One region of the Cytobacillus sp. FSL K6-0265 genome, then DNA from elsewhere that is predicted to be linked to it. Evidence: predicted binding sites of a transcription regulator. Region 1 holds the regulator's gene; the other holds the start of a gene.
What was found. The regulator CtsR, encoded in region 1, represses protease genes until heat stress. The targets are predictions, from matches to a motif close to ATGGTCAATAAAGGTCAAACA.

Region 1 (16,024 bases):
TCTCAACGAGAGACTCGGTGAAATTATAGTACCTGTGAAGATGCAGGTTACCCGCGACAGGACGGAAAGACCCCGTGGAGCTTTACTGTAGCCTGATATTGAATTTTGGTACAGCTTGTACAGGATAGGTAGGAGCCTTAGAAGCCGGAGCGCTAGCTTCGGTGGAGGCGTCGGTGGGATACTACCCCCGCTGTATTGAAATTCTAACCCACATCCCTTATCGGGATGGGAGACAGTGTCAGGTGGGCAGTTTGACTGGGGCGGTCGCCTCCTAAAGAGTAACGGAGGCGCCCAAAGGTTCCCTCAGAATGGTTGGAAATCATTCGTAGAGTGTAAAGGCACAAGGGAGCTTGACTGCGAGACCTACAAGTCGAGCAGGGACGAAAGTCGGGCTTAGTGATCCGGTGGTTCCGCATGGAAGGGCCATCGCTCAACGGATAAAAGCTACCCCGGGGATAACAGGCTTATCTCCCCCAAGAGTCCACATCGACGGGGAGGTTTGGCACCTCGATGTCGGCTCATCGCATCCTGGGGCTGTAGTCGGTCCCAAGGGTTGGGCTGTTCGCCCATTAAAGCGGTACGCGAGCTGGGTTCAGAACGTCGTGAGACAGTTCGGTCCCTATCCGTCGTGGGCGCAGGAAATTTGAGAGGAGCTGTCCTTAGTACGAGAGGACCGGGATGGACGCACCGCTGGTGTACCAGTTGTCTTGCCAAAGGCATCGCTGGGTAGCTATGTGCGGAAGGGATAAGTGCTGAAAGCATCTAAGCATGAAGCCCCCCTCGAGATGAGATTTCCCATAGCGCAAGCTAGTAAGATCCCTGAAAGATGATCAGGTTGATAGGTTAGAGGTGGAAGTGTGGCGACACATGTAGCTGACTAATACTAATCGATCGAGGACTTAACCAAAAAACGAAATGCGGAGGCGCCTTGTCCAGGTGCGACAAGCATAAGACGAATTTGACAGGAGGTTGTTCTTTAACCTCATGACAAATTTGGCTTATGACCTCGAGCACCTAGGCGCCGTAGCTAGACAGCACTACGTAAGTAGTACCGTCAGCACGCATAGGCGATTACTCAATAACAATCTTCTTCAACATTACCTAGTTTTGAGGGAACGATTCCCTTACAATTTCATAGTCCGGTGGCGATAGCGAGAAGGTCACACCCGTTCCCATACCGAACACGGAAGTTAAGCTTCTCAGCGCCGATGGTAGTTAGGGGCTGTCCCCTTGTGAGAGTAGGACGTTGCCGGGCATACATATTGGAGGATTAGCTCAGCTGGGAGAGCATCTGCCTTACAAGCAGAGGGTCGGCGGTTCGATCCCGTCATCCTCCACCATTTTTTTGTGTTTATTTGCCGGCCTAGCTCAATTGGTAGAGCAACTGACTTGTAATCAGTAGGTTGGGGGTTCAAGTCCTCTGGCCGGCACCACTTGTACGAGCCATTAGCTCAGTTGGTAGAGCATCTGACTTTTAATCAGAGGGTCGAAGGTTCGAGTCCTTCATGGCTCACCATTTATATATGCGGGTGTGGCGGAATTGGCAGACGCACCAGACTTAGGATCTGGCGCCGCAAGGCGTGGGGGTTCGACTCCCTTCACCCGCACCATTTTTATTTTAATATTTGCGGAAGTAGTTCAGTGGTAGAACATCACCTTGCCAAGGTGAGGGTCGCGGGTTCGAATCCCGTCTTCCGCTCCAATAAGTGCCGGGGTGGCGGAACTGGCAGACGCACAGGACTTAAAATCCTGCGGTAGGTGACTACCGTACCGGTTCGATTCCGGTCCTCGGCACCACTTATTGATGCGCCCGTAGCTCAATTGGATAGAGCGTTTGACTACGGATCAAAAGGTTAGGGGTTCGACTCCTCTCGGGCGCGCCATAAACGGGAAGTAGCTCAGCTTGGTAGAGCACTTGGTTTGGGACCAAGGGGTCGCAGGTTCGAATCCTGTCTTCCCGACCATTTTTATTACTTTTTTGGGGCCTTAGCTCAGCTGGGAGAGCGCCTGCTTTGCACGCAGGAGGTCAGCGGTTCGATCCCGCTAGGCTCCACCAAAAACATTTTAAAAAAAGTTATTGACATAACAACTTAAGATGTTGTATGATTATAAAGTCGCTTCTGAAGCGAACGAGATTGTTCTTTGAAAACTGAACGAACATAAAACGTCAAGCGTAATTCTAAAAAAGCTGATTTATCAGCAACAAAGCACCATAGGTGCAAACGAGCTAATCAAACACTTTATTGGAGAGTTTGATCCTGGCTCAGGACGAACGCTGGCGGCGTGCCTAATACATGCAAGTCGAGCGAATCAGAGGGAGCTTGCTCCCAATGATTAGCGGCGGACGGGTGAGTAACACGTGGGCAACCTGCCTGTAAGACTGGGATAACTCCGGGAAACCGGGGCTAATACCGGATAATATCTATTTATACATATAATTAGATTGAAAGATGGTTCTGCTATCACTTACAGATGGGCCCGCGGCGCATTAGCTAGTTGGTGAGGTAACGGCTCACCAAGGCGACGATGCGTAGCCGACCTGAGAGGGTGATCGGCCACACTGGGACTGAGACACGGCCCAGACTCCTACGGGAGGCAGCAGTAGGGAATCTTCCGCAATGGACGAAAGTCTGACGGAGCAACGCCGCGTGAGTGATGAAGGTTTTCGGATCGTAAAACTCTGTTGTTAGGGAAGAACAAGTATCGGAGTAACTGCCGGTACCTTGACGGTACCTAACCAGAAAGCCACGGCTAACTACGTGCCAGCAGCCGCGGTAATACGTAGGTGGCAAGCGTTGTCCGGAATTATTGGGCGTAAAGCGCGCGCAGGCGGTTCCTTAAGTCTGATGTGAAAGCCCACGGCTCAACCGTGGAGGGTCATTGGAAACTGGGGAACTTGAGTGCAGAAGAGGAAAGTGGAATTCCAAGTGTAGCGGTGAAATGCGTAGAGATTTGGAGGAACACCAGTGGCGAAGGCGACTTTCTGGTCTGTAACTGACGCTGAGGCGCGAAAGCGTGGGGAGCAAACAGGATTAGATACCCTGGTAGTCCACGCCGTAAACGATGAGTGCTAAGTGTTAGAGGGTTTCCGCCCTTTAGTGCTGCAGCAAACGCATTAAGCACTCCGCCTGGGGAGTACGACCGCAAGGTTGAAACTCAAAGGAATTGACGGGGGCCCGCACAAGCGGTGGAGCATGTGGTTTAATTCGAAGCAACGCGAAGAACCTTACCAGGTCTTGACATCCTCTGACAATCCTAGAGATAGGACTTTCCCCTTCGGGGGACAGAGTGACAGGTGGTGCATGGTTGTCGTCAGCTCGTGTCGTGAGATGTTGGGTTAAGTCCCGCAACGAGCGCAACCCTTGATCTTAGTTGCCAGCATTCAGTTGGGCACTCTAAGGTGACTGCCGGTGACAAACCGGAGGAAGGTGGGGATGACGTCAAATCATCATGCCCCTTATGACCTGGGCTACACACGTGCTACAATGGATGGTACAAAGGGCTGCAAGACCGCGAGGTTTAGCCAATCCCATAAAACCATTCTCAGTTCGGATTGTAGGCTGCAACTCGCCTACATGAAGCCGGAATCGCTAGTAATCGCGGATCAGCATGCCGCGGTGAATACGTTCCCGGGCCTTGTACACACCGCCCGTCACACCACGAGAGTTTGTAACACCCGAAGTCGGTGGGGTAACCTTTTGGAGCCAGCCGCCTAAGGTGGGACAGATGATTGGGGTGAAGTCGTAACAAGGTAGCCGTATCGGAAGGTGCGGCTGGATCACCTCCTTTCTAAGGAATATACGGAATTGACTTGATGTTAGACTGTTCGTTCAGTTTTGAGAGTGCAATCTCTTTGATATGAATAAATACTTTACCGTAAAGTTATGTGGGCCTATAGCTCAGCTGGTTAGAGCGCACGCCTGATAAGCGTGAGGTCGATGGTTCGAGTCCATTTAGGCCCACCATTTCAACTTTAATACGGGGCCTTAGCTCAGCTGGGAGAGCGCCTGCTTTGCACGCAGGAGGTCAGCGGTTCGATCCCGCTAGGCTCCACCAACAAATCGTTCTTTGAAAACTAGATAATGTAATGAAGAAGATTACCGAGTAATCGCCACCTTAGTTATTTTCTCTCTATATTATATAGAGTATGAAATACTAAACTTTTTTTAATAAACACAACCGTGAGGGAAGCGAAAGCAACCCAAACATAGGTTAAGTTAATAAGGGCGCACGGTGAATGCCTTGGCACTAGGAGCCGATGAAGGACGGGACTAACACCGATATGCTTCGGGGAGCTGTAAGTAAGCTTTGATCCGGAGATTTCCGAATGGGGAAACCCCCTATCCGTTATGGGATAGGATCCATACCTGAATACATAGGGTATGGAAGGCAGACCCGGGGAACTGAAACATCTAAGTACCCGGAGGAAGAGAAAGCAAACGCGATTCCCTGAGTAGCGGCGAGCGAAACGGGATTAGCCCAAACCAAGAGGCTTGCCTCTTGGGGTTGTAGGACATTCTATACGGAGTTACAAAGGAACGAGATAGACGAAGAGGTCTGGAAAGGCCCGCCATAGGAGGTAAAAGCCCTGTAGTCGAAACTTCGTTCCCTCCAGAGTGGATCCTGAGTACGGCGGGACACGAGAAATCCCGTCGGAAGCAGGGAGGACCATCTCCCAAGGCTAAATACTCCCTAGTGACCGATAGTGAACCAGTACCGTGAGGGAAAGGTGAAAAGCACCCCGGAAGGGGAGTGAAAGAGATCCTGAAACCGTGTGCCTACAAGTAGTTAGAGCCCGTTAATGGGTGATAGCGTGCCTTTTGTAGAATGAACCGGCGAGTTACGATTACATGCGAGGTTAAGTTGGACAGACGGAGCCGTAGCGAAAGCGAGTCTGAATAGGGCGAATATAGTATGTGGTCGTAGACCCGAAACCAGGTGATCTACCCATGTCCAGGGTGAAGTCCAGGTAACACTGGATGGAGGCCCGAACCCACGTACGTTGAAAAGTGCGGGGATGAGGTGTGGGTAGCGGAGAAATTCCAATCGAACTTGGAGATAGCTGGTTCTCTCCGAAATAGCTTTAGGGCTAGCCTCATGCGTAAGAATCTTGGAGGTAGAGCACTGTTTGGACTAGGGGCCCTCATCGGGTTACCGAATTCAGACAAACTCCGAATGCCAAAGATTTATCCATGGGAGTCAGACTGCGAGTGATAAGATCCGTAGTCAAGAGGGAAACAGCCCAGACCACCAGCTAAGGTCCCAAAGTATACGTTAAGTGGAAAAGGATGTGGAGTTGCTTAGACAACCAGGATGTTGGCTTAGAAGCAGCCACCATTTAAAGAGTGCGTAATAGCTCACTGGTCGAGTGACTCCGCGCCGAAAATGTACCGGGGCTAAACGTATCACCGAAGCTGTGGATTGAACATCGTAGATGTTCAGTGGTAGGAGAGCGTTCTAAGGGCGTTGAAGCTAGACCGTAAGGACTGGTGGAGCGCTTAGAAGTGAGAATGCCGGTATGAGTAGCGAAAGATGGGTGAGAATCCCATCCACCGAATGCCTAAGGTTTCCTGAGGAAGGCTCGTCCGCTCAGGGTTAGTCGGGACCTAAGCCGAGGCTGAAAAGCGTAGGCGATGGACAACAGGTTGATATTCCTGTACCACCGTATTCTGTTTGAGTGATGGGGGGACGCAGGAGGATAGGGTAAGCGCACTATTGGATGTGCGTCTAAGCAGTTAGAGGGACCATGAGGCAAATCCCATGGTCACATACCTTGAGCTGTGATAGCGAGGGAAATTTAGTACCGAAGTTCTTGATTCCACACTGCCAAGAAAAGCCTCTAGCGAGGAATAAGGTGCCCGTACCGCAAACCGACACAGGTAGGCGAGGAGAGAATCCTAAGGTGAGCGAGAGAACTCTCGTTAAGGAACTCGGCAAAATGACCCCGTAACTTCGGGAGAAGGGGTGCTCATTAGGGTGTTAAAGCCTTGATGAGCCGCAGTGAATAGGCCCAGGCGACTGTTTAGCAAAAACACAGGTCTCTGCGAAGCCGCAAGGCGAAGTATAGGGGCTGACGCCTGCCCGGTGCTGGAAGGTTAAGAGGAGAGGTTAGCTCACGCGAAGCTTTGAATCGAAGCCCCAGTAAACGGCGGCCGTAACTATAACGGTCCTAAGGTAGCGAAATTCCTTGTCGGGTAAGTTCCGACCCGCACGAAAGGCGTAACGATCTGGGCACTGTCTCAACGAGAGACTCGGTGAAATTATAGTACCTGTGAAGATGCAGGTTACCCGCGACAGGACGGAAAGACCCCGTGGAGCTTTACTGTAGCCTGATATTGAATTTTGGTACAGCTTGTACAGGATAGGTAGGAGCCTTAGAAGCCGGAGCGCTAGCTTCGGTGGAGGCGTCGGTGGGATACTACCCCCGCTGTATTGAAATTCTAACCCACATCCCTTATCGGGATGGGAGACAGTGTCAGGTGGGCAGTTTGACTGGGGCGGTCGCCTCCTAAAGAGTAACGGAGGCGCCCAAAGGTTCCCTCAGAATGGTTGGAAATCATTCGTAGAGTGTAAAGGCACAAGGGAGCTTGACTGCGAGACCTACAAGTCGAGCAGGGACGAAAGTCGGGCTTAGTGATCCGGTGGTTCCGCATGGAAGGGCCATCGCTCAACGGATAAAAGCTACCCCGGGGATAACAGGCTTATCTCCCCCAAGAGTCCACATCGACGGGGAGGTTTGGCACCTCGATGTCGGCTCATCGCATCCTGGGGCTGTAGTCGGTCCCAAGGGTTGGGCTGTTCGCCCATTAAAGCGGTACGCGAGCTGGGTTCAGAACGTCGTGAGACAGTTCGGTCCCTATCCGTCGTGGGCGCAGGAAATTTGAGAGGAGCTGTCCTTAGTACGAGAGGACCGGGATGGACGCACCGCTGGTGTACCAGTTGTCTTGCCAAAGGCATCGCTGGGTAGCTATGTGCGGAAGGGATAAGTGCTGAAAGCATCTAAGCATGAAGCCCCCCTCGAGATGAGATTTCCCATAGCGCAAGCTAGTAAGATCCCTGAAAGATGATCAGGTTGATAGGTTAGAGGTGGAAGTGTGGCGACACATGTAGCTGACTAATACTAATCGATCGAGGACTTAACCAAAAAACGAAATGCGGAGGCGCCTTGTCCAGGTGCGACAAGCATAAGACGAATTTGACAGGAGGTTGTTCTTTAACCTCATGACAAATTTGGCTTATGACCTCGAGCACCTAGGCGCCGTAGCTAGACAGCACTACGTAAGTAGTACCGTCAGCACGCATAGGCGATTACTCAATAACAATCTTCTTCAACATTACCTAGTTTTGAGGGAACGATTCCCTTACAATTTCATAGTCCGGTGGCGATAGCGAGAAGGTCACACCCGTTCCCATACCGAACACGGAAGTTAAGCTTCTCAGCGCCGATGGTAGTTAGGGGCTGTCCCCTTGTGAGAGTAGGACGTTGCCGGGCAAGATGAAAGAGCACATCATTTGAATGTGCTCTTTTTTGTAGTGCTATCATACATTCGTTTATTTAAATGGACAAATAACAATTAAATAATCTATACATAATATAAATTTAATGAACGAACCTATCTTTCATACGTTTGAGATTTAGAAAAAAAGGGGAAAATTAATAATACTACTTCGTTGCAACATTTCACACAAATCATGTATAATTTATGTCAAATATAGTCAAAGTCAGATAGGGGGAGGCCGGGTGAAAAATATATCAGATATTATTGAAAAATATCTTAAAGAAGTCTTGGAACTTAGTGAAAGGGAAATTGTTGAAATTAAGCGGAGCGAGATTGCTGATAAATTTCAATGTGTCCCATCTCAAATAAATTACGTAATAAATACTCGGTTTACAGTTGAAAAAGGCTATGCTGTCGAAAGCAAACGTGGCGGTGGTGGTTATATAAGAATTACCAAAGTGCAAGCATATGATTATGTTGATTTAATTAATCAATTGATTGGGATTGTACGTGATCGTATTTCTCAAAATAGTGCTGAAAATATTATAAACAGATTAGTTGAAGAAGAGATTATTACTACTAGAGAAGCGAAGATTATGTTGAGTGTCATTGACCGTTCAGTTCTTTACTTAGAGTTACCCTATAGGGATGAGTTAAGAGCAAGGATGCTTGTTGCGATGCTAAATACATTGAAATATAAGTAGGCTGTAAAGTATGGAGGGGTGAAACAGATGATATGCCAAGAATGTAATCAGAGACCTGCGACTCTACATTTTACAAAAATTATGAATGGTGAAAAGGCTGAGTTCCATTTATGCGAAAAATGTGCCCAAGAACATGGCGATATGTTTATGATAAATAACGGCTCTGGAGAATGTAATCAGAGACCTGCGACTCTACATTTTACAAAAATTATGAATGGTGAAAAGGCTGAGTTCCATTTATGCGAAAAATGTGCCCAAGAACATGGCGATATGTTTATGATAAATAACGGCTCTGGATTTTCTATTAATAATCTATTGAGCGGATTATTTAATATAGATACGAGTTATGCAAATAACCAAGCTCAGTTAAATAAACAAACGCAGGTAGTACAGTGTGAACAATGTTCGATGACCTTTCCTCAATTTGTTAAAGTCGGGAAATTTGGATGTGCCCATTGTTATGATTCCTTTCGAGCACAGTTGAGGCCAATTATTAAGAGACTTCATAGTGGGAATTGGAATCATAACGGTAAAATTCCCACAAGAATGGGTGGAGATATCCATTTGAAAAAGCAAATTGAGGATTTGAAAATAACCTTAAAAGAACTTATAACTAAAGAGGAATTTGAGAAAGCTGCAGAGACAAGAGACGCAATACGTCAATTGGAAAAAGAAATGAAAAACCATCTAGAGGGAGGGGAATGAACTTGTCTTTAGAAAGGTTTATCAATCAGGCTGTCAGCTCTTGGATGAGTGCGGAAGGTCCTGATTCTGATATCGTACTTAGTTCTAGAATTCGTTTAGCCCGCAATATTAAACAGGTTAATTTTCCAACAATCTTTTCCCATGATGAAGCTAAACGTGTAATAGATATTATTAAAGCAAGAATGGAAAAATCGACTTTTGATACGTATGGTGACTTTTCATTATTGCAGATGGATGATCTACAACCTTTGCAAAAAAGGGTGTTGATGGAAAAACATTTAATTAGTCCTCATTTAGCAGAAAACGCTAGTCATGGTGCCTGCCTACTTACAGAAAATGAAGAGGTTAGCATTATGTTGAATGAAGAAGATCATATACGTATACAGTGTTTATTTCCAGGGTTTCAATTATCAGAAGCATTAGAAGTTGCTAATCAAATTGATGATTGGTTAGAAACTGAGATTGATTATGCATATGATGAACAGGTAGGGTATTTAACTAGTTGCCCAACTAATGTAGGCACAGGACTTAGAGCTTCTGTCATGATGCATTTACCAGGATTGGTATTAACTCACCAAATGAATAGAATCATTCCGGCAATTAACCAACTTGGTTTAGTTGTTAGAGGAATTTATGGTGAAGGTAGCGAAGCATTAGGTAATATCTTTCAGGTTTCTAACCAAATCACATTAGGGAAATCAGAAGAAGATATTGCTGAGGATTTAAAAAGTGTTGTGGAGCAATTAATTTCGCAGGAAAGGTCAGCAAGAGAAGCATTAGCGAAAACCTCTAACATACAATTAGAAGATAGAGTCTTCAGATCCTATGGTATTTTATCTAATAGCCGAATCATTGAGTCAAAAGAAGCGGCTAGATGTTTATCGGATGTTCGCCTTGGAATAGACATGGACTATCTACAAGGCATATCAAAAAATATATTAAATGAGTTAATGGTCTTAACACAACCAGGATTTTTACAGCAATATGCTGGAGGCCCATTGCGACCGTTTGAACGGGATATTCGCAGAGCTTCTCTTATTCGAGAAAGATTAAAAATGGAAGATCAAGAGTTGGGAGGATGATGATAGATGATGTTTGGACGTTTTACTGAGAGAGCACAAAAAGTATTAGCATTAGCACAGGAAGAAGCCATTCGTTTAGGACATAACAATATTGGAACTGAGCATATACTTCTAGGGTTAGTAAGTGAAGGTGAAGGAATTGCCGCTAAAGCACTTTATGCCTTAGGTCTGGGTTCAGAAAAAATTCAAACGGAAGTTGAAAATCTAATAGGTAGAGGGCAAGAAGCCTCCCAAACACCGCATTATACACCACGAGCTAAAAAAGTAATTGAACTATCAATGGATGAAGCAAGAAAGTTGGGCCATTCCTATGTGGGAACTGAGCACATCTTGCTTGGTTTAATTAGAGAAGGTGAAGGTGTAGCTGCAAGAGTACTTAATAACCTTGGTGTAAGTTTAAATAAAGCAAGACAGCAAGTACTACAATTACTTGGAAGTAGCGAGTCTAACGGACATCAGGGCAGCTCGTCAGCCAATGCAAATACACCAACATTAGATGGCTTGGCAAGAGACTTAACTGCCATCGCACGTGAAGGAAGCTTAGATCCAGTTATTGGCCGTAGTAAAGAGATTCAACGTGTAATTGAAGTATTAAGCAGAAGAACTAAAAATAACCCAGTATTAATTGGAGAACCTGGTGTTGGGAAAACTGCAATAGCAGAAGGCCTAGCACAACAAATCATAAATAATGAAGTGCCTGAGACGCTACGTGATAAACGTGTAATGACATTAGATATGGGTACGGTTGTTGCAGGTACGAAATACCGAGGCGAATTTGAGGATCGTTTGAAGAAAGTGATGGACGAAATTCGTCAAGCTGGTAACATTATTTTGTTCATTGATGAGTTGCATACATTAATCGGCGCTGGTGGAGCAGAAGGAGCGATTGATGCATCAAATATTCTAAAGCCATCACTTGCGCGTGGAGAGCTACAATGTATTGGAGCAACGACACTAGATGAGTATCGCAAATATATTGAGAAGGATGCAGCTCTTGAGCGTAGATTCCAACCAATTACGGTTGATGAGCCAACTGCAGATGAGTCTGTACAGATTTTAAAAGGACTACGTGACCGATATGAAGCTCATCACCGTGTGACCATTACGGATCAATCCATTGAAGCGGCAGTTAAATTATCAGATCGTTATATCTCTGATCGTTTCTTACCAGATAAAGCGATTGATTTAATTGATGAAGCAGGTTCAAAAGTTCGTCTCCGTTCTTATACAACGCCTCCGAACCTCAAGGAGTTGGAAGTTAAATTAGAAGATGTAAGAAAAGAAAAGGATGCAGCTGTTCAAAGTCAAGAGTTTGAGAAAGCAGCCTCTTTAAGAGACAATGAACAAAGACTAAGAGAAAAGTTAGAAGAAACGAAGAAAACGTGGAAAGAAAAGCAAGGGAAAGAAAATAGTGAAGTGACTGTTGAGGATATTGCCAATGTCGTTTCTAACTGGACAGGAATTCCGGTTACTAAATTGGCACAAACTGAGACAGAAAAACTATTGAATTTAGAAGAAATCTTACATTCTCGCGTAATTGGTCAAGAGGAAGCCGTTAAGGCGATCTCTAAAGCAGTTAGACGGGCGAGAGCGGGTCTTAAAGATCCGAAGAGACCAATCGGTTCTTTCGTTTTCCTAGGTCCAACAGGGGTGGGTAAAACAGAACTTGCTCGCGCCTTAGCTGAAGCGATGTTCGGTGATGAGGAAGCAATGATTCGCATCGATATGTCGGAGTATATGGAGAAGCACTCCACATCTAGATTAGTTGGTTCACCTCCAGGTTATGTTGGATTTGAAGAAGGAGGCCAATTAACTGAGAAAGTACGTAGAAAACCGTATTCAGTTGTCTTACTAGATGAAATTGAGAAAGCCCATCCGGATGTATTTAACATTCTTCTGCAAGTATTAGAAGATGGACGGTTAACAGATTCTAAAGGGCGTACAGTCGATTTTCGAAACACGGTGTTAATCATGACGTCAAATGTTGGTGCAGAAGCACTTAAGCGCAATAAATATGTAGGCTTCAATATTCAAGATGATGAACATGATTACAAAGATATGAAAGGCAAGGTTATGGAGGAATTGAAAAAGGCCTTCAGACCTGAATTCTTAAACCGTATCGATGAGATTATTGTCTTCCATGCATTAGAAAGAAAGCATCTGCAAGAGATTGTTACACTCATGTCCGACGCCTTAACGAACCGCTTGAAAGAACAGGATATTACATTATCCCTATCTGAAGCTGCTAAGGTAAAAATTTCCGAAGAAGGCTACGATCCAGAGTATGGTGCAAGACCGCTTAGAAGAGCGATCCAAAAGCATATTGAAGACCGCTTATCTGAGGAATTATTAAGAGGAAAAGTGCTGACTGGTCAAGAGGTAGTAATCGATGTTGAGGACGGCGAATTTGTCGTAAAAACAGCTGAACCAACTGGTACTGCACAAAAATAATGAAATGCTAGAGAGAAGGTACACGCTAATCAATAGTGTGTACCTTTTTTGATTACAACAAATTTTCTTCCAATTATATGTTAACCTTTGAATACAAACGGTTCCATTGATATAGTAAGGAATATAAATGTGTTGTACGAAAGAGAAGGAGAATGAAGATTGGCGAAAAGAAAATCAAAATTCATATGTCAAGAATGTGGTTATGAATCGGCAAAGTGGATGGGGAAATGCCCCGGGTGTGGCGTATGGAACAAAATGACGGAAGAAGTAGAGAAGCCTGCTAACTCGAGGAGAGGGGCGTTTGCACATACACAAGAGACAACGATTAGAGCAAAAGCGACGCCGATTCCAAAAATCGAAACAGTCAATGAGCCACGTATTTATACGGAAATGAAGGAGTTAAATCGCGTTCTTGGTGGTGGCGTTGTCAGAGGATCGCTCGTTTTAATTGGTGGAGATCCTGGGATTGGGAAATCAACACTACTCTTGCAAGTTTCTTCCCAATTATCTAATAAACAGCATTCGGTACTTTATATTTCTGGAGAAGAGTCGATAAGACAAACGAAGCTACGAGCTGACAGATTAAATATTTCATCAGAACATTTACTTGTTTATGCGGAGACAAGCTTAGAAGAGATTAGTCAAACGATTGATGAGGTGAAGCCGGACTTTGTTATCATTGACTCCATTCAAACTATTTATCATCCGGAAGTGACCTCGGCTCCTGGTAGTGTTTCACAGGTAAGAGAGTGTACGGCTGAGCTTATGAGAATCGGGAAAACAAAAGGGATTGCGATTTTTATTGTTGGGCATGTAACAAAAGAAGGGTCAATTGCAGGCCCTAGGTTGCTTGAACATATGGTGGATACGGTGCTGTATTTTGAAGGGGAAAGGCATCATACGTATCGAATTTTAAGAGCAGTCAAAAACCGATTTGGTTCTACGAATGAAATGGGTATTTTTGAAATGAAAGAATTAGGTTTAGAAGAAGTGGCAAACCCTTCAGAGATTTTCCTAGAAGAACGATCACAAGGAGCAGCGGGTTCAACTGTTGTGGCTTCAATGGAAGGAACTCGACCCGTTCTTGTAGAAATACAAGCATTAATATCCCCTACGAGTTTTGGCAACCCAAGAAGAATGGCAACAGGGATTGATCATAACCGTGTGCCTCTATTAATGGCGGTATTGGAGAAACGGGTCGGTATGTTGTTACAAAATCAAGATGCGTATTTGAAGGTTGCCGGTGGGGTAAAACTAGATGAACCAGCAATTGATTTGGCGGTAGCAGTCAGTATCGCTTCAAGTTTTCGAGATAAACCAACAAGAGCAACAGATTGCATTATTGGTGAGGTGGGCCTCACTGGAGAAATAAGGAGAGTTTCAAGAATTGAACAGCGAGTCCAGGAGGCTGCGAAACTTGGGTTTGAAAGGATTATTTTACCGGCTAATAATTTGAGTGGCTGGACAGGTCCTAAAAATGTTCAATTGATTGGTGTTCACTCGGTTAGTGAAGCACTTGAAGCTGCATTAGGAGGGTAAGCATATGGATTCAAAGAAACAAAGCGAAATTACAATCAGTGAGTTATTGAAATTTTTAGCACCAGGGACACCCCTACGTGCAGGTATAGATAATGTATTAAGAGCAAATACGGGTGGATTAATTGTTCTTTGTTCTAAGGAGCAGATTGCTAGTTTAGTGGATGGGGGCTTTCAAATTAATTGCCCTTTTTCGCCAAACTACTTATATGAGCTAGCGAAGATGGATGGGGCGATTATTCTCAATCAAGAAGGAAACAAAATCCTGATTGCTAATGCCCAACTCGCACCAGATTCGAGTATTCCTTCCTCAGAGACAGGGATGCGACATCGGACAGCAGAACGGGTGGCGAAACAAACAGGTGCGCTTGTTATTGCTGTTTCACAACGCCGTAACGTCATTACTTTATATAAAGGGGCTTCTCGTTATTCACTAAAGGATATTGGTGTGATATTAACAAAGGCCAATGTGGCAGTTACCACACTAGAAAAATATAAAGTGGTTCTTGAGCAAAGTATATCTAATTTAGGTATTCTCGAATTTGAAGAACAGGTGACTTATAATGATGTGTTAAATGTTATGCATAATATAGAAATGCTGTTAAGAATTAAAAATGAATTACTAACTTATTTAAGCGAGTTAGGGACAGAAGGACGTCTTATTCGTTTACAAATGAATGAGTTACTGATTGAAATGGAAAGAGAATCAGAATTCGTTATTATGGATTATGCTAATGATCGTGATATTAAGGCCAAAGAAGCGCTTCAAAAGCTTCAAGAGTTATCAAAAGGTGAGACTTTAGAAGACTCAGTTATCATGAAATTACTAGGCTTCCATGGCTATATTCATACTGAAGAAGTCATTCATCCTAGAGGGATTCGTGTGCTGCATAAGGTGCCACGACTACCACCTATTATTATTGATAATCTCGTTGATCGTTTTGAGGAACTGAGGTATATAGCGGCAGCTTCTATTGAAGAATTAGATGAGGTAGAAGGTATAGGAGAGGTACGGGCTAGGAAGATTGACGAAGGCCTCAAGCTTATACAAGACCAATTTTTTTCCGATCGACATTTATAAATACCATTGAACTACTATCCACCTTATGATAGAATAGGTAGTTTATCATTTGACATTCCCTTACTTGCGGTGCTAGTCTAAGAGTATTCATAACCGTTTGTTCTATCCTTTTATTTAGTTTACTGCAATAATTTTTTTTGTTTATAATATAAAATTTTCCAATATTGTGCGTTTTTTATTTTTGGAATTTGTTAATAATGAATAAAAGGAGGTGAGGGAATGTTAAAGAGAATTGTACAAGTCTGTTTCCTTATATTTGGGATCACATTAGGAATCTTTGTGATACCAGAGTTACTATATCTAATCAGTTTAGATGACATTCCATTATTAAATAATCCTTATGTTTCCGCCGTTTTAGGAGCTATTATTTTCTATCTTTTAACATTTTGGGCGGTTGACCATGTGGTCAATTTCATTAAATGGACAGAAGAATCGATTGTAAAGGTGCCAATTACCGATATTATATTTGGTAGTGTTGGATTGGTGTTTGGTCTTGTTGTTGCGTTTTTACTTGGTTATGGGTTGTCAACACTCGAGATACCGGTATTAAATACTGTCGCTCCTATTGTCTTAACGCTGTTATTTGGATATTTAGGTTTTCAAGTTGGATTTAAAAAGCGAGATGAATTACTCAATCTTTTTACGAACAAAAAGAAAAAGTTAACTGAAGAAGAAGATAGTCAATCTGATGTGAATAAGCTAAAAATATTAGATACAAGTGTGATTATCGACGGTCGGGTAGCTGATATTTGCCAAACAGGATTTTTAGAAGGAACCATCGTTATTCCTCGTTTTGTCTTAGAAGAATTACAGCATATTGCCGATTCGTCTGATGTGTTAAAGAGAAATCGGGGTCGCCGCGGTTTAGACATTCTCAACCGTATTCAAAGTGAGCTGTCTATTAAGGTAGAAATTTACGAAGGTAATTTTGAAGAAATACAAGAAGTGGATAGTAAGCTAGTGAAG
Region 2 (16,024 bases), 3.7 Mb from region 1:
ACGGGTGGACAGCATCGATCTGTAGCACTAACCGAGTATATCGCTAACCATTTTAAGCAAGACTACAACACTCGCATCACTCACCGTGACATTGAGAGGAGAAGGCAAACAACATGAATAGAAAGCCGAGGGTCGTTATCATTGGCGGTGGAACAGGGTTGCCAGTTTTATTAAGAGGATTAAAAAAATATCCCCTTGATTTGACAGCCATTGTGACAGTTGCTGATGATGGCGGTAGCTCTGGTAGGTTGAGAGAAGAATTAAATATCCCACCTCCAGGAGATATTCGTAATGTTTTGGCAGCGTTATCAGATGTGGAACCTCTTGTGGAAGAAATGTTTCAGCATCGTTTTAAAACGTCCAATGAATTATCGGGTCATTCTTTAGGTAATCTGATTCTAGCAGCGATGACTTCTATTACTGGTGACTTTGTTCATGCGATTCAAGAGATGAGTAAAGTATTGAATGTTAATGGAAGAGTCTTACCTGCAGCTGAACAGAGTGTTGTATTACATGCAGAAATGGAAGATGGCAGTATCGTTTCAGGAGAATCAAAAATCCCTTACTCTGGCAAAAAGATTAAGAAAGTATTTTTGACACCTGAGACGGTAAGTCCACTTTCGGAAACGATTGAAGCGATTCGAGAGGCTGATCTCATTATCATTGGTCCCGGAAGCCTTTACACAAGCATACTTCCCAATCTACTTGTACCGTCTGTAGGTAAGGAAGTGTGCCGTTCTCATGCCAAAAAGCTGTATATCTGTAATTTAATGACGCAGGCAGGGGAAACATTGGACTATCGTGCCAGTGACCACGTACAGGCAATATTTGATCATATGGCTGAGCCGTGTTTAGATCTGATTCTTGTCAATCATGAAGAAATACCAGAAGATATTCAAGAACGTTATGAAGAGCAACGTGCGAAGCCTGTTTATTATGACCGTGATCGATTAGTCGAACAGGGCTTGCAAGTGCTACAGGGTGAGATTGTTAGCCTTGAAAAAGGAGCAATCCGTCATAAAACGAATGAAGTTGCAAAAATGATTTATCAATTAATTGTAGATGATATAATGAAAAACTAGTATTTGTCTGGTTAGGGGGGAGAAAGTATGTCTTTTGCTTCGGAAACGAAAAAAGAATTAACGAACTTGGAGACAAAGGATTGTTGCGGAAAGGCAGAACTATCCGCTTTGATCCGTATGAACGGATCTCTCTCTTTTTCAAATAAAATGTTAATTGTAGATATTCAAACTGAGAATGCAGCGATCGCCAGAAGAATCTATACGCTTATCAAAAGGAATTATGATGTGCAAGTTGAATTGCTTGTTCGAAAGAAAATGAGACTTAAGAAAAATAATGTTTATATTGTTAGACTTATGGAGCAAGCACAAAAAATTCTTGATGATCTGCACATTATTAGTGCTGGCTTTCAATTTATCCATGATATCTCAATGGATTTAATTAAAAAGAAATGCTGTAAACGTGCGTATTTAAGAGGAGCTTTTTTAGCAGGGGGATCAGTCAATAACCCTGAAACCTCTTCGTATCATTTAGAAATTGCTTCGATGTATAAGGAACATAATGACGCCTTGTCGAAATTAATGAATACTTTTGGATTGAATAGTAAAACATTGGAAAGAAAGAAAGGTTTTATTACCTACTTAAAAGAGGCGGAAAAAATTACAGAATTCCTTAATATTATTGGTGCTCATAGTGCGCTTTTACGATTTGAAGATATACGGATTGTTAGAGATATGCGAAACTCGGTTAACCGCTTGGTCAATTGCGAAACAGCCAATTTAAATAAAACAATTGGAGCTGCCTTAAGACAAGTCGAAAACATAAGATATATAGAGGGTACCGTTGGACTAAAGGTGTTACCTGAGAAATTACGCGAAATTGCAGAATTGCGTGTGACGTATCAAGATGTGACTTTAAAGGAACTCGGAGAAATGGTCTCTGGTGGCACGATAAGCAAATCGGGTATCAATCATCGCCTAAGAAAAATTGATGAAATTGCAGAAAAAATTAAAACAGGGCAATGGAAGGAATCTTAAGTTTTTTGGAGGTTAGGACATGGTAGAAAGACAAGTGAAAGTCAAACTAAAAACAGGCTTACAGGCACGCCCAGCTGCAAAGTTAGTGCAGGAAGCCAATCGCTTCACAGCCGATCTCTTTATCGAAAAAGGCGGAAAAAAAGTAAATGCCAAAAGTATCATGGGATTAATGAGCCTATCTCTAAGTGCTGGTTCAACCGTCACCCTCCTTGCTGAAGGCAACGATGAAAACGAAGCCTTAAATAAACTGACTGCCCTCTTACAAGAGGACATTGTTTCATAATCTGCTTAAAACCCGAATAAGTGCGCACCCTCATTGCTAGATGTTTCTACCGATGGCGGTGCGCTTTATTGTGAAGAATGAGTGAAAAGAAATTGTTCAGCTATCGAGAAGAGAAATGGCAAAGAAGACTGAGTAAAGTGAAATTGCGCAGCTATGTAATTTCTCCTCTTATATCGATTGAAATGGCCACTCAAAAATCAAACGCAACAAGTTATTCTATTTCTACTACTTTTATCCCCTCATTTTTCGTTCACCTCAACTATTTGTAAATCCATAATGAAACGTAATCTTATTTAACTATGCATGATCACTAAATAGTTAATCTAACAACTACCGATTTTTTGCAGAACAAAAGCCATCAGCAAATGAAATGCTGATGGCTTTTGTTCTTTGTGATGCTTATTTTTTCGCTTCTGGTGTATTGTTTGTAATGATCTTGTCGATAAGACCATATTCTAGTGCTCTTTCTGCAGTCATGAAGTTATCACGATCTGTGTCTTTAGAAATCACATCTAAAGGTTGGCCAGTGCGTTCAGCTAGAATTTGGTTCAATTTTTCACGTAAGAATAGGATGCGTTTAGCAGCAATCTCGATTTCAGTTGCTTGCCCTTGAGCGCCACCTAGTGGTTGGTGAATCATGACTTCACTATTTGGAAGCGCAAAACGTTTTCCTTTTTCACCAGCTGCTAGTAAGAATGCACCCATGGATGCAGCCATACCAGTACAGATTGTTGAAACATTTGGTTTGATGTATTGCATCGTATCATAGATGGCCATACCAGCAGTGATACTTCCGCCTGGGCTATTAATATAAAGCGTGATGTCCTTTTCAGGATTATCTGCTTCTAAGAATAATAGCTGAGCCACGATGGAGTTAGCCACATTATCGTCAATCGCACTGCCTAACATGATAATGCGATCTTTTAATAGGCGAGAGTAAATGTCATAAGCGCGTTCCCCTCGGTTTGTTTGTTCGATTACTGTAGGGATTAAGTTCATTTCCAATTCCTCCTTTAAAGGTCAAAAAAAGTTTTGGAAAGGTATTTTATACCTCGCCATTGGTAAATGTATGTAGTTTCATCATACATGGTTGGTCAATTAAGGTCAAACGAATCGCTTGATTATTTCAAGAGAATTATTCGACATTTTTTTCTAAGTTGATTTACTCGTATCCATGATACCCACAAATTTTCGCTTTTAAACAACGAATGCTTGCAAATAAAGGGCTTTTCCCATATAATTAATATTCGTAACACCAAGAAAAAACGTGTTCTTACATAAAAAAATGCCCTCGTGGTGCAACGGATAGCACGTAAGATTCCGGTTCTTAAAATGGGGGTTCGATTCCCTCCGAGGGCGCTAAAAGTGATGATATAAGAGATTGTAGGCGTTTTTTATTTTTTTGCCCGACTTTTGTCCGGCAAAGAATAAAAAACGCCTATTTTATTTGCCTTAATCGGATGTACATGAATCAATGTACTCTTGAATTATTCTTAATATTCTACTATTTAAGAAGTTTTTCTAAAAAACGCCTCTTATTAGCTCTCGATATACATCATTATTCGCAACAAAAAAGAAGAGCCAAGCAGTGACTCTTCAATAGAGAATATAATAGGCGATTTTATGATGACTAAAGGGTAATCAGCAATTTAAGAAAATTTCTCCTAAAGAAAAGTATGTGAGCGTGAGCAGGCCCTGTCGAAAGGGATAATTGGTTGGTGAACAATATAATCATTTATTTTATGTTCAATCATTTTAATGCTTGGATGCCATAAATTATGCTTCATAAAAAGAGCCTGCTCATAAATCTATAAAAACGCTGAAAAGAAACATGACAACTATAATATTTATGTACATGGCTGCTATGACTATGCCATAATGAATTTTTTTAAAAAAGAACAATGACGTTGGGGCTAACAATCCCCCGAAAATGAGCATTCCGAATATTTCATTTGAATAGAAGAAGATAATCACCTACAGCAAGTTTTTCTAATTAGTTTGTTTACTAAATAAATTTCTATGTATGAAGAATAAAAAAACATTTTAATCCGAAGTTTAACGAAGTAGTTTTAATTCAGTAAGTTTTGACAGTCTATAGGCTAACTCGTATGAATTTCCTTCATAAAGATGAAATGAGAGTGAGTCATCGAGGTATTCTACTTTTTGTTGGAATTCATCTAAACAACCTATTTGTGCTGACCAATGGAGATCAGGAATAGAGACAATATATTTTTCATCTGGAGTTTTAATTATGTATACATTTGAGTGTCTTTCTCCTAATAAATGCATTTTTTCTTGAAGATATTTCATCTGTTCTACACCTCAACTTCTCCCTTTATTAAAAGTATTATATAAATGAAAAGTATGCAAAGGAAGCAAAAGCTATTAGAAACACTGAAAAGGTGACAAAAGGCTCTAGGGAGAAAGTCTACAATAATTACTGGAATGTTAACTGCTTCAAAATAAATATTAATCAAATTAATTAACAAAAGATGGATTAAAAAAAGAGCCGATAATCCTGCGGCTTTTTGAAATAAAAATTACGTAACGGAGAGATGATAGATCCTGAAAAATTTAATTGTATGTGAATGTAAAAAAACTGGGAATGTTTCCTTGAGGTTAAGGACACGCTAAAGATAATCTTTCAGTGGGAGGGTTAATATGGCGGAGAAAGATCAAAGGTTAACGGCATCTGAGTTAGCGCAGCTATGGAATGCCTATATGAATAATAAAATGTATAAATGCGTCCTGCAGTATTTTTATGAAAAAGCTGATAAAGGCGATATTAAGGAATTTATTGAGACGGCTATCGAGATGTGTGATGAAATTATTTTTGATATAACGACGATCTACAATAAGAACAACCATCCATTGCCGAAAGCCTTTAGTGAAGAAGAAGATGTCAATGTAACTGCTCCAAAGCTTTACTCAGATGTATTTATCCTTGCGTATATGCATGATATGACCCGTTATGGCATGATTGGTTATGGAACTGCATTAGCTATTGCGATTCATGAAGATGTGGACCAAATTTTCTCAAAGGCATTAAAAAAATGTTCACAATTATATAGAAACGCGATTAAATTGCAGCAAGATAAGGGTGTTTTTCACCCCTCACCGTCTATTCCTATCCCAGAAAAAATTGAAATCGCTGAAAAAAATAGTTACTTAAGTGGCTTTATAGGTGAACAGCGAGCATTATCAGTCATTGAAATTATGAATGTATACAATGATATGCAAAGAAATGCTTTAGGAAAGGCCCTGTTTTTAGGTCTTTGTCAAACAGTTAGTTCAGATGATATCAAGAAATTTTTGCGGAAAGGCCTTGATTTATTCGATGAAAATGTCCAAGAATTTGCTAATGCTTTAATTAAAGATAGCATTTCTGTTTCACCAACTTGGGACTCAGAAGTGCTTAATTCCACGACACCACCTTTTTCAGAAAAGTTAATGCTATACCAAGTAGTGATGTTTATTGCTACGTTGTCCGGCTATTATGGGACAGCATTAGGTACGACTACAAGACGGGATTTAACGGTAATGTATGCAAAGATAATGACCGAAACATTAGACTTAGGCAATCAATCGGCAAGTTTATTAATTAAATACGGTTGGCTTGAACAAGCCCCTCAATCAGTAAATCATAGAAATATTTCCAAAAAGAAAAGGAAATAGGGATGTTCTGTGAAAAAAAATAACCCGATTGAAAAATTGTTTTGGTCGATTGCTTTTCCCGGTTTTGGTCAATATTTAAATGGAAGATTGTTTAAAGGTACTGTATTTTTAGTTTTAGAAATTTTATTTAATGTCATGGGTAATTTTAATGAAATTATTATGTTGAGCTTTCAAGGTAAAGTTCATCAAGCTGCTGAGGCCGCAAACTATGGATGGCTTATGTTTTATCCTTGTTTATACTTCTTCGCTATTTGGGATGCTTATAAGGATGCTGGAGGAGAAGGGAGTAAGTATTCATTCTTACCATTTGTATTTTGTGCGTATTTTGTAACGGTTGGTCTGATGTATTCAACAGAGGTATCAATATTTGGCGTGTTTTTTGGGCCCGTATGGTTACCGATGTTAGCTGTCATTCCTGGTATCATAATTGGTTGGCTGATTCGCTTTGTCATCCTTAAATTTTCAACTTCATCATAAAAGCCAACCCTCGGATTAAGAGATGGTTGGCTTTTAAATTTGGTATGTATACTATTAATCCTCATTTACTGTTGCTTTGCATACGGGACAAGTGATTTTTTCATTCGATCTAAATTGGATTTTCTTCAAATCTTTCCTCGTAAATGTAGCAAAAACATTATAGCGGAAACCGCATATACAAGAGTGTTGGTCTTTGACAATATGGGTTAAATGGGTTTCTTCGCTTTGTACGGTTGGATAGATCATAAGACACGCCTTTCTTTTTTGTGGGAAATTTAGGCAAAATTAGAAAGGTTTTTATATAGGAGACTTTTAGAAAGTCCGTAAAGAGGTAAGAATGATTCAAGCGAAAAATAATCACCTTACACATCTGCAACCCGGCTGCCATGACAATATATGCTTTAGGCCCGTGGCTTTGCGTCTTTTACTTTCGTAAAATTTGCCCAATATGATAGATTTTATCATATATTCATAAAGTGTGGTCGACAAAGGCCCTTTTGTAACTAAAGGGAAAAATAACTGAAAAATCTAATAATTGTTTAGTTTCCACAATCGTTGCATTCGAACTTTTACTAAACAAACGTGGCTTTTTGCAGGCAATCATTTTTATTACAATTCATCAAACGAACTATTTCACTGATTTCCAAATTGTCCATCTGTCTTTTTCAACTATGTGATGATCTGCTGTTATTGACTCATCAATATGATCTATTAAATGTTCTAATTCTTCATCGTTTAGCTCATGTAAAATGCTTCTTCCTGTTCTTTCACTTAGGTCTTTAAACAATTCCCCTTTACTTTCATACACTTTTCTTACTTCCCACAACTTCACTTCTTCAATATCTTTAAATCCTGCGGCCTTAAGGTTTTTAATTATAAATTGACTATTATATCTGCGATTCTTCTCTTTTTTAGCTAACCTTGGGAAAAGTTCAAAGAAATATCCTCTAATATGACTCTCACTACCCTTCACCAAACAATCATCAGGAGTACGGTCTTGAACAATATAAAAGCCGTTGTCTTTCAGCATTCTATATGCTTCTTTAAAACAGGATTCTAAATCTTTAATGTGATGGATCAACGCTCTTTCAAGCACTAAGTTGAAACTCTTATCATTTAAACCTGTTTCCAAAGCATCACCATGCTTAAACGAAATACTTTCGTATGCTTTGCAATTTTCTTTTGCACCTTCTAGAATAACTTTTGAAAAATCAATACCAGTAACGGAATCAATCCCCATGTCTGCCATTGCCTTGGAATAGATACCTCCACCACATCCAACATCTAAGGCATTTGATATATTTTCGATGGGCACGAGATTGTGTATTACTTCCATCCATGAGTCGTCAGCTCTTCGTGTTGTATAAGTATCGCGATTTCCTTTGTTATGAAAGTCAATTCCCATTTAATATCTCCTCCTTCTCTTTTGCAACCCTCTCTGTCAATAAATAGTATATCTATCATTCAGCATAAGCAAAAATACTAATTTATTATAAAATATGATAAGCATTACTTATTATTGTCTTTCCCTTATGCAACAATCTCGCCAATTTGCGGAATAACCTAATCAAGTAATTTAAAACAACAAATGTTGCAAAAGAGACACTCCCTTATGTTGAAATAGTTTACTCCACCATAATTTCTTTCCCTTTTTTTCTTCCTGTACCGCTGCAATCTCAAATCGTCTTTCCGCCATCGATTAATCTTCCTTTTTCTTTTTTGATGATATTTACTCTAGAAAATGAATAGTTATGTGGTGAGTACCAATTTATTTCTATACACTAATTCTGATGAATATTGTAGAATGGGGTTAAGGGGGGATTAGAATGAACTTGAAAGCAGGGTTGTGGCAACAGCAAACATTAAAATTGACCATGACGCAAGAGCTTACACAAGCGATTGCGCTGTTACAATATAATACACAAGAATTATCTGCCTTTTTGGAAAGTAAGGCGTTAGAAAATCCCCTTATGCAAATTGAAGAGAGTCCTGCACAAGCAGCCGAACCGAGATTTGATCGAATGAAATCATCGAAACAAAAAGTAGATGACAATAAACAAAACTGGATTGAACAAATCGGTTCGAAAAACCATACAACATTACAAGAATACTTACATTCGCAGTTAGCGATTGCAGAATTAAATCATATGGAATTTAAGCTCATTTCCTATCTTATTGGCTGTTTAGATGAAAACGGTTACTTACAAACAGATCTACAAGCTGTTGCGGAAAAATTCAATGTAAGTGAAGAGGATATGACTGAAGCTTTGATTGAGATACAAAGTTTAGAGCCAGCAGGAGTAGCAGCGAGAGACTTACAGGAGTGTCTATGGTTACAATTAGAGAGACTTCACCCTTATAATGAAATCGCTGAGAAAGTCATTAGTGATTATTTTATTCTTTTTGCTGAAAAGAAATGGAAAGAAATTGCGAAAAAACTGAAAGTAGAACTAAAAGAAATCCAAGCAGTGTTTGATCTTGTGCAAACATTAAACCCAAGACCAGCGGCAGCCTTCCAAAATGAGTTAGCACCTTATATTACACCAGAGGTCGTTATTCAGTGGGAAGATGGGGATTTTTCTGTAAGTATATATGATGATGTACTACCAAAGATTCGTTTTAATGAAGGTTATTTTCGCAAGTTTCAAACAGATGGAGATCAGGATGTAAATCGTTTTTTACAAGAGAAAAAAACGGATTTTCAATGGATTGCTAGAAGTATAGAACAAAGAAAAGAAACATTATTAAAAGTAGCATTAAAAATTGTAGAAAAACAGCCTGAATTCTTCTGGAAAGGCCCAAATTATTTGCAACCGATGACAATGAAAGAGATCGCTGATGAGTTAGAGATACATGAATCAACTGTCAGTCGGGCGGTCCGTGAAAAATATGCGCAAACACCATTTGGAACGATTGAATTGCGATCCTTTTTCTCTAGTACAATCAAGACGACGTCCTTTGAGAATACATCATCTGAGCAGGCGAAAAACGCAATAAGTGAAATGGTCAAAGGTGAAGATAAGAAGAAACCTCTTTCAGATCAAGTGATAGTTCAGCGACTAGAAGAGGAAAAAGGTATTGTAATATCAAGAAGAACAGTAGCAAAATATCGTGATCAATTAAAAATTCCTTCTTCCTCAAAAAGAAAAAGGTACGAATAGAGAGTGGGGTGGGCCGATTGCATAGTGTTAAACTGTATACAAGAAAAAATTGCCCCTTATGTGAGCAAGCTGAGCTTGTCATTGATATGGTCCAAGAAGATTGTTTATTTCAATATGAAGCCATTGATATTGAAACGAGTGATGATCTAACAGAACGCTTTGGATTAATGATTCCAGTTATTGAAGTAGATGGTGAGATTCTTCAATATGGGCAAGTGGATTATGTCACTCTTTCTGAGAAGTTAAGTGGAAAAACGTTAAATGATTGAAAAATAAAAATAACCCTGCTAATATAATGTTGTAGGGTTATTTTATAAAATTTATGATTAAAGTTTTGTAAAAAGGGTATAAGAATAAAGAAGAAAAAAATGAAGTTTACACTTCATTATATATTTTTATTCTAGCGGGACACAAAACGTCTCGCATGGACATATAATGTCCATGTAAAGGAGTAAACAATTGAATAAGTGGATGAATGTTACCCAAAAAGTAATTCCAGATTTAATGGAAATAATGAAAAGAAGATATGAAATTTTGCAACAAACCTCTTTGATGGAGCCTGTAGGAAGAAGGAGTTTAGCGGCAAAAGTAGGGATGACCGAAAGAGTATTACGAGCTGAACTCGATTTTTTAAGAGAACAAGGGTTAATGATTGTAGATGCACAAGGAACGAGACTATCGGAAGCTGGAAAGCATCTCCTTGTAGATCTGCACGAGGTGATTAAAGAATGGTCGGGATTAAATGATAAAGAAATAAATTTGACAAAAATGCTTCAAATAGAAAAGGTGTTACTTACTTATGGGGATACTGATAAGGATGAAACAGTAAAGTCTGAGTTAGGAAAAGAAGTAGCACGTCTTATTCAGGTGTTAGCTAATGGAGGGATGACCATTGCAGTAACGGGTGGATCCACGATTTCAACTGTAGCTGATGCGCTTAAGAAACAGCAACATATGTCGGATGTCTTATTTGTTCCAGCCCGTGGAGGTGTCGGGACAGATATGAAATTCCAAGCCAATACATTAGCGGCGCGTATGGCAGAAGAATCGGGTGCCACATATCAAACATTGTATGTACCAGATGTTGTCGGTGAAGATGCGTATCAATCCATCATCAAGGAACCAGAAATAAAGCAAGTGCTGACAGTTATTAAAAAAGCGGATATCGTCATTCACGGTATTGGCAACGCACTTGAGATGGCAGAAAGACGTGGCACCCATACGGAGAACATAAAGGAATTAACTGAATCAGGTGCGATTGCTGAAGCATTCGGGTATTACTTTAATGAAGAGGGCAAAGTGGTTCATCGATTGCAAACAGTAGGACTACAACTAGAAGATTTGCAACAGGCAGATTATGTGATTGCTGTTGCAGGTGGATCGACAAAGGCTAAAGCGATTGCTGCGTACATGAAGCAAGCACCGAAGCAAACAATACTTGTCACAGATGAGGTTGTGGCAGAGGAATTACTAAAAAACAATTAATTAATGGAGGTTTTATGATATGACAATTAAAGTGGGAATAAACGGTTTTGGAAGAATTGGTAGAAACGTATTCCGTGCGAGCTTTGAAAAGGAAAATGTAGAAATCGTGGCGATAAATGACTTAACAGATGCGAATATGCTTGCTCATTTATTAAAGTATGACTCTATTCATGGCGCATTTCCGCACGAGGTAAAAGTAGATGGCGATCACTTAATCGTAGGTGGCAAAAAGGTTAAAGTGTTAGCAGAAAGAAATCCAGTTGATATTGGCTGGGGTGATTTAGGTGTTGAGTTAGTTGTTGAATCTACAGGTCGCTTTACAAAACGAGCAGATGCAGCGAAACACTTAGAAGCAGGTGCGAAAAAAGTGGTTATATCTGCTCCAGCAACTGACGAAGATTTAACAGTTGTAATGGGTGTAAACCACGAGTCATATGATCCCGACAAACATCATATCGTATCAAATGCTTCTTGTACGACGAATTGCTTAGCACCGTTGGCGAAAGTGTTACATGATTCATTTACGATTAAACGTGGAATGATGACAACTGTTCATTCCTATACAAATGACCAGCAAATACTTGATTTACCTCATAAGGATTATCGTCGAGCAAGAGCAGCTGCAGAAAATATTATTCCAACAACCACTGGAGCAGCAAAAGCCGTTTCCCTTGTTTTACCAGAATTAAAAGGGAAACTAAATGGTGGAGCCATTCGTGTTCCAACACCGAATGTATCTCTAGTCGATTTAGTTGCTGAACTTGATAAAGATGTTACAATCGATGAAGTGAATGAAGCATTGAAATCTGCCGCAAATGGAGAGTTAAAAGATATTCTTAGCTTTAGTGAGGAACCATTAGTTTCAGGTGATTACAATGGCAATCCTGCCTCATCAACCGTTGATGGTTTATCTACAATGGTCATGGAAGGCAATATGGTCAAAGTCATTTCATGGTACGACAATGAAAGTGGTTATTCTCACAGAGTGATTGATTTAATGGAATATATGGCTGAAAAAGGATTATAAATATAAGTTAAGTAAACATTAAAAATAAAATTTTTGCTTACAAACTCACATCTTTATGGATATTACATGAATGAACGTCTATAATGATAAATGGTGAAGGGAGAAAGGGACCATACCTCTCCCTTTTATTTTGACTTTTTCTAAACGTTTTCGCGCTTTTCTTGCGCGAGTAAGAAAGAAAACGGTGATTTTTATACATATAAATGAATGAACATTCGCCTTTCTTGTAGTACAAGCAGCTAACTAGAAAATAGTCATTATTATGTTTAGGAGGGCCTTTTACTATGAACAAAAAGAGCGTAAAAGATGTTGAACTAAAAGGAAAACGCGTATTTTGTCGTGTAGACTTTAATGTGCCGATGAAAGAGGGACAAATCACGGATGAAACACGTATTCGCGCAGCGATTCCGACTATTAACTATCTAATTGACCAAGGAGCGAAAGTGATTTTAGCTTCTCATTTAGGACGTCCAAAAGGACAAGTAGTAGAAGAGTTAAGGTTAACTCCTGTTGCAGAAAGATTATCTGCCTTGCTTGGAAAAAATGTTGCCTATGCAGATGAGGCGTACGGAGAAAAAGTTGAACAGGCAGTAGACGGTTTAGAAGAGGGCGATGTTCTATTATTAGAGAATGTTCGCTTCTACCCAGGTGAAGAAAAGAATGATCCTGAACTTGCAAAAGCTTTTGCCCAATTAGCAGATGTTTATGTAAATGATGCGTTTGGTGCGGCCCATCGTGCACATGCATCGACAGAAGGAATTGCCCATCATATCCCAGCGGTTTCTGGTTTACTAATGGAAAAGGAATTAGAAGTGTTAGGCAAAGCATTGTCAAACCCTGATAGACCATTTACAGCTATCATTGGTGGTGCAAAAGTTAAAGACAAAATCGATGTCATTGATAATCTATTAGATAAAGTAGATAATTTAATTATCGGTGGCGGTTTAGCCTTTACGTTTGTAAAAGCACAAGGTCATGATATCGGCAATTCTCTATTAGAAGAAGATAAACTAGAATTAGCGAAAACATTTATGCAAAAAGCAGAAGAAAAAGGCGTGAACTTTCTGATGCCAATTGATGCTGTCGTTGCCGATCGTTTTGCTGAAGACGCAGATAGTAAAACAGTTGCGATTAACGAGATTCCAGCAGAGTGGATGGCATTAGATATTGGTCCTGAAACGGCTAATTTATATAGTGAAGTCATTGCAGATAGTAAGCTAGTCATTTGGAATGGACCGATGGGTGTATTTGAAATGGATCAGTTTGCTGGTGGAACCAAAGCAGTAGCAGAAGCATTAGCGGAAGCAAATGACACGTACTCTGTTATCGGTGGTGGTGATTCAGCTGCAGCTGTTGAGAAATTCCATTTTGCTGATCGCATGAGCCATATTTCAACAGGTGGCGGTGCATCATTAGAATTCATGGAAGGAAAAGCGCTTCCAGGTGTTGTTGCTTTAAATGATAAATAAGTAATAAAAGAAAGGACGAGATAGTATGCGTAAGCCGATTATTGCAGGTAACTGGAAAATGCATAAAACAATGAATGAGGCGAAGTCATTTATTGAGGAAATTAACGGTCTTGTTCCAGGTGAAATGGATATGGATACAGTCGTATGTGCACCTGCTCTATTCTTGGAGCGCCTTGTAGATGGTGTAGAAGGTTCACCTGTTGCCATCGGTGCACAAAACATGCATTTTGAAGAGAATGGCGCATTCACTGGCGAAATCAGCCCTGTTGCACTTCAAGACTTAGGTGTATCTTATGTCATCATTGGGCATTCAGAACGTCGCGAAATGTTCAATGAAACAGATGAGACTGTAAATAAAAAAGCGAAGTCAGCATTTGCTCATAACCTCACTCCAATCATTTGTGTAGGTGAAACGCTTGAGCAAAGAGAAAACAATGAAACAATGAGTTTTGTTGGGCATCAAGTGGAAGCAGCGTTGTCAGGGTTATCTGATGAGCAATTAAAACAGGTTGTCATCGCTTATGAACCGATTTGGGCTATTGGTACAGGCAAGTCATCTTCAGCGGAAGATGCGAACGAAGTATGTGCCCATATTCGTTCGGTCGTCAGTAAACAGTTTTCTGAGGAGATTGCTGAAGCTCTTCGCATTCAATACGGTGGGAGCGTAAAACCAGCAAATATTAAAGAATATATGAGTCAAGCGGATATTGACGGTGCACTTGTCGGTGGCGCAAGTCTTGAACCATCTTCTTTCCTGCAATTATTGGAGGCGGGTAAGTATGAGTAAATCACCTGTTGCTTTGATTATTCTTGATGGCTTTGCTCATAGAGAAGAAGTCAAAGGCAATGCTGTTGCTCAAGCGAAAAAACCGAACTTTGATCGGTTATGGAATGAGTATCCACATGCTTATTTAACAGCAAGTGGAGAAGCGGTTGGCTTACCACAAGGACAAATGGGAAACTCTGAAGTGGGTCATATGAATATCGGGGCCGGGCGTATTGTTTATCAAAGCTTAACAAGAGTAAATGTTGCCATTCGTGAGGGGCACTTTGAGCAGAATGAAACATTCCTTGCAGCGATTAATCATGCGAAGCAAAACAATACAAGCCTGCATCTAATGGGGCTTTTATCTGATGGTGGTGTGCATAGTCATATTAATCACTTATATGCCCTCCTTCAGCTTGCAAGTGACGAAGGCTTGAAAAAAGTTTATGTCCATGGTTTTCTTGATGGCCGAGATGTGGGACCACAGACAGCTAAAGGATATATTCAAGCGGCAGAAGAGAAAATGAAAGAAATCGGTGTAGGTGAGTTTGCTTCTATTTCTGGTCGTTATTACTCAATGGATCGTGACAATCGTTGGGAACGTGTGGAAAAGTCATATCGTTCGATGGTATACGGAGAAGGGCCAACTTATCATAGTGCGCACGAGTTAGTAGAAGATAGTTATGCGAACGGTATTTATGACGAATTTGTTATTCCTTCTGTTATTGTGAAGGAAGATGGATTACCTGTTGGAAAAGTTAGTGATAACGACGCCATGATTTTTTACAACTTTAGACCTGACCGAGCAATTCAAATTTCGAATACGTTTACAAACACAGACTTCCGTTCCTTTGATCGTGGAATAGGCCATCCAAAGTCTTTATTCTTTGTTTGCTTAACCCATTTTAGTGAAACAGTTGACGGGTATGTTGCATTTAAACCGACAAACCTAGATAATACTCTAGGAGAAGTACTCTCACAAAATCATTTAACTCAACTGAGAATTGCTGAAACAGAGAAGTATCCTCATGTTACCTTCTTTATGAGTGGCGGAAGAGAAGCGAAATTCCCTGGTGAAGAACGAATTTTGATTAACTCACCTAAAGTCGCTACTTATGATTTGAAGCCGGAAATGAGCGCTTACGAAGTAACAGATGCTTTGCTTGATGAAATTAGTCAGGATAAGCATGATGCCATTATATTGAATTTTGCTAACCCTGATATGGTGGGGCACTCAGGAATGCTAGAACCAACAATTAAAGCAGTTGAAACGGTTGATGAATGTCTTGGAAAAGTGATTGACGCCATTATTGCTAAAGGTGGAAAAGCGATTATCACAGCTGACCACGGTAATGCGGATGAGGTGATTACCCTTGATGATCATCCAATGACAGCTCATACAACTAATCCTGTGCCTGTGATTGTAACGGAAAAAGGTCTAATATTACGTGAAGATGGAATATTAGGAGATTTAGCTCCAACTATGCTTGATTTATTAAAGGTGACTAAACCTGAAGAAATGACTGGTTCTACGTTAATTAAATAAGTGCCGGTGTTCACTTTTTAGTGAATATCCGTGCCTTACATATAAATGAAGTTTGACAAGATGACAGCCAATGAAAAA

Region 2: the regulator CtsR is predicted to act here: its motif matches at 3,431-3,451, upstream of clpP (ATP-dependent Clp endopeptidase proteolytic subunit ClpP).

What each region holds. Positions count from the first base shown of each region.
Region 1 covers NZ_JBBOPE010000001.1:95,055-111,078, forward strand. Annotated here, with positions in the region: rRNA gene MHH73_RS00460 (23S ribosomal RNA) at 1-907, shown strand, start outside; rRNA gene rrf (5S ribosomal RNA) at 1,139-1,255, shown strand; tRNA gene MHH73_RS00470 (tRNA-Val) at 1,265-1,340, shown strand; tRNA gene MHH73_RS00475 (tRNA-Thr) at 1,358-1,433, shown strand; tRNA gene MHH73_RS00480 (tRNA-Lys) at 1,441-1,516, shown strand; tRNA gene MHH73_RS00485 (tRNA-Leu) at 1,526-1,610, shown strand; tRNA gene MHH73_RS00490 (tRNA-Gly) at 1,628-1,702, shown strand; tRNA gene MHH73_RS00495 (tRNA-Leu) at 1,709-1,797, shown strand; tRNA gene MHH73_RS00500 (tRNA-Arg) at 1,807-1,883, shown strand; tRNA gene MHH73_RS00505 (tRNA-Pro) at 1,888-1,964, shown strand; tRNA gene MHH73_RS00510 (tRNA-Ala) at 1,981-2,056, shown strand; rRNA gene MHH73_RS00515 (16S ribosomal RNA) at 2,241-3,789, shown strand; tRNA gene MHH73_RS00520 (tRNA-Ile) at 3,889-3,965, shown strand; tRNA gene MHH73_RS00525 (tRNA-Ala) at 3,981-4,056, shown strand; rRNA gene MHH73_RS00530 (23S ribosomal RNA) at 4,211-7,144, shown strand; rRNA gene rrf (5S ribosomal RNA) at 7,376-7,492, shown strand; gene MHH73_RS00540 (CtsR family transcriptional regulator) at 7,742-8,203, shown strand; gene MHH73_RS00545 (UvrB/UvrC motif-containing protein) at 8,351-8,908, shown strand; gene MHH73_RS00550 (protein arginine kinase) at 8,911-9,990, shown strand; gene clpC (ATP-dependent protease ATP-binding subunit ClpC) at 9,997-12,441, shown strand; gene radA (DNA repair protein RadA) at 12,601-13,980, shown strand; gene disA (DNA integrity scanning diadenylate cyclase DisA) at 13,985-15,058, shown strand; gene MHH73_RS00570 (PIN/TRAM domain-containing protein) at 15,278-16,024, shown strand, end outside.
Region 2 covers NZ_JBBOPE010000001.1:3,768,839-3,784,862, reverse strand. Annotated here, with positions in the region: gene rapZ (RNase adapter RapZ) at 1-117, shown strand, start outside; gene MHH73_RS19240 (gluconeogenesis factor YvcK family protein) at 114-1,082, shown strand; gene whiA (DNA-binding protein WhiA) at 1,110-2,057, shown strand; gene MHH73_RS19230 (HPr family phosphocarrier protein) at 2,077-2,340, shown strand; gene clpP (ATP-dependent Clp endopeptidase proteolytic subunit ClpP) at 2,740-3,339, opposite strand; tRNA gene MHH73_RS19220 (tRNA-Arg) at 3,628-3,699, shown strand; gene MHH73_RS19215 (YueH family protein) at 4,396-4,650, opposite strand; gene MHH73_RS19210 (DUF3231 family protein) at 5,002-6,015, shown strand; gene MHH73_RS19205 (hypothetical protein) at 6,025-6,492, shown strand; cyclic di-GMP riboswitch class I at 6,861-6,946, opposite strand; gene MHH73_RS19200 (class I SAM-dependent methyltransferase) at 7,121-7,897, opposite strand; gene rpoN (RNA polymerase factor sigma-54) at 8,319-9,653, shown strand; gene MHH73_RS19190 (glutaredoxin family protein) at 9,662-9,922, shown strand; gene MHH73_RS19185 (sugar-binding transcriptional regulator) at 10,113-11,138, shown strand; gene gap (type I glyceraldehyde-3-phosphate dehydrogenase) at 11,158-12,165, shown strand; gene MHH73_RS19175 (phosphoglycerate kinase) at 12,450-13,634, shown strand; gene tpiA (triose-phosphate isomerase) at 13,660-14,421, shown strand; gene gpmI (2,3-bisphosphoglycerate-independent phosphoglycerate mutase) at 14,414-15,946, shown strand.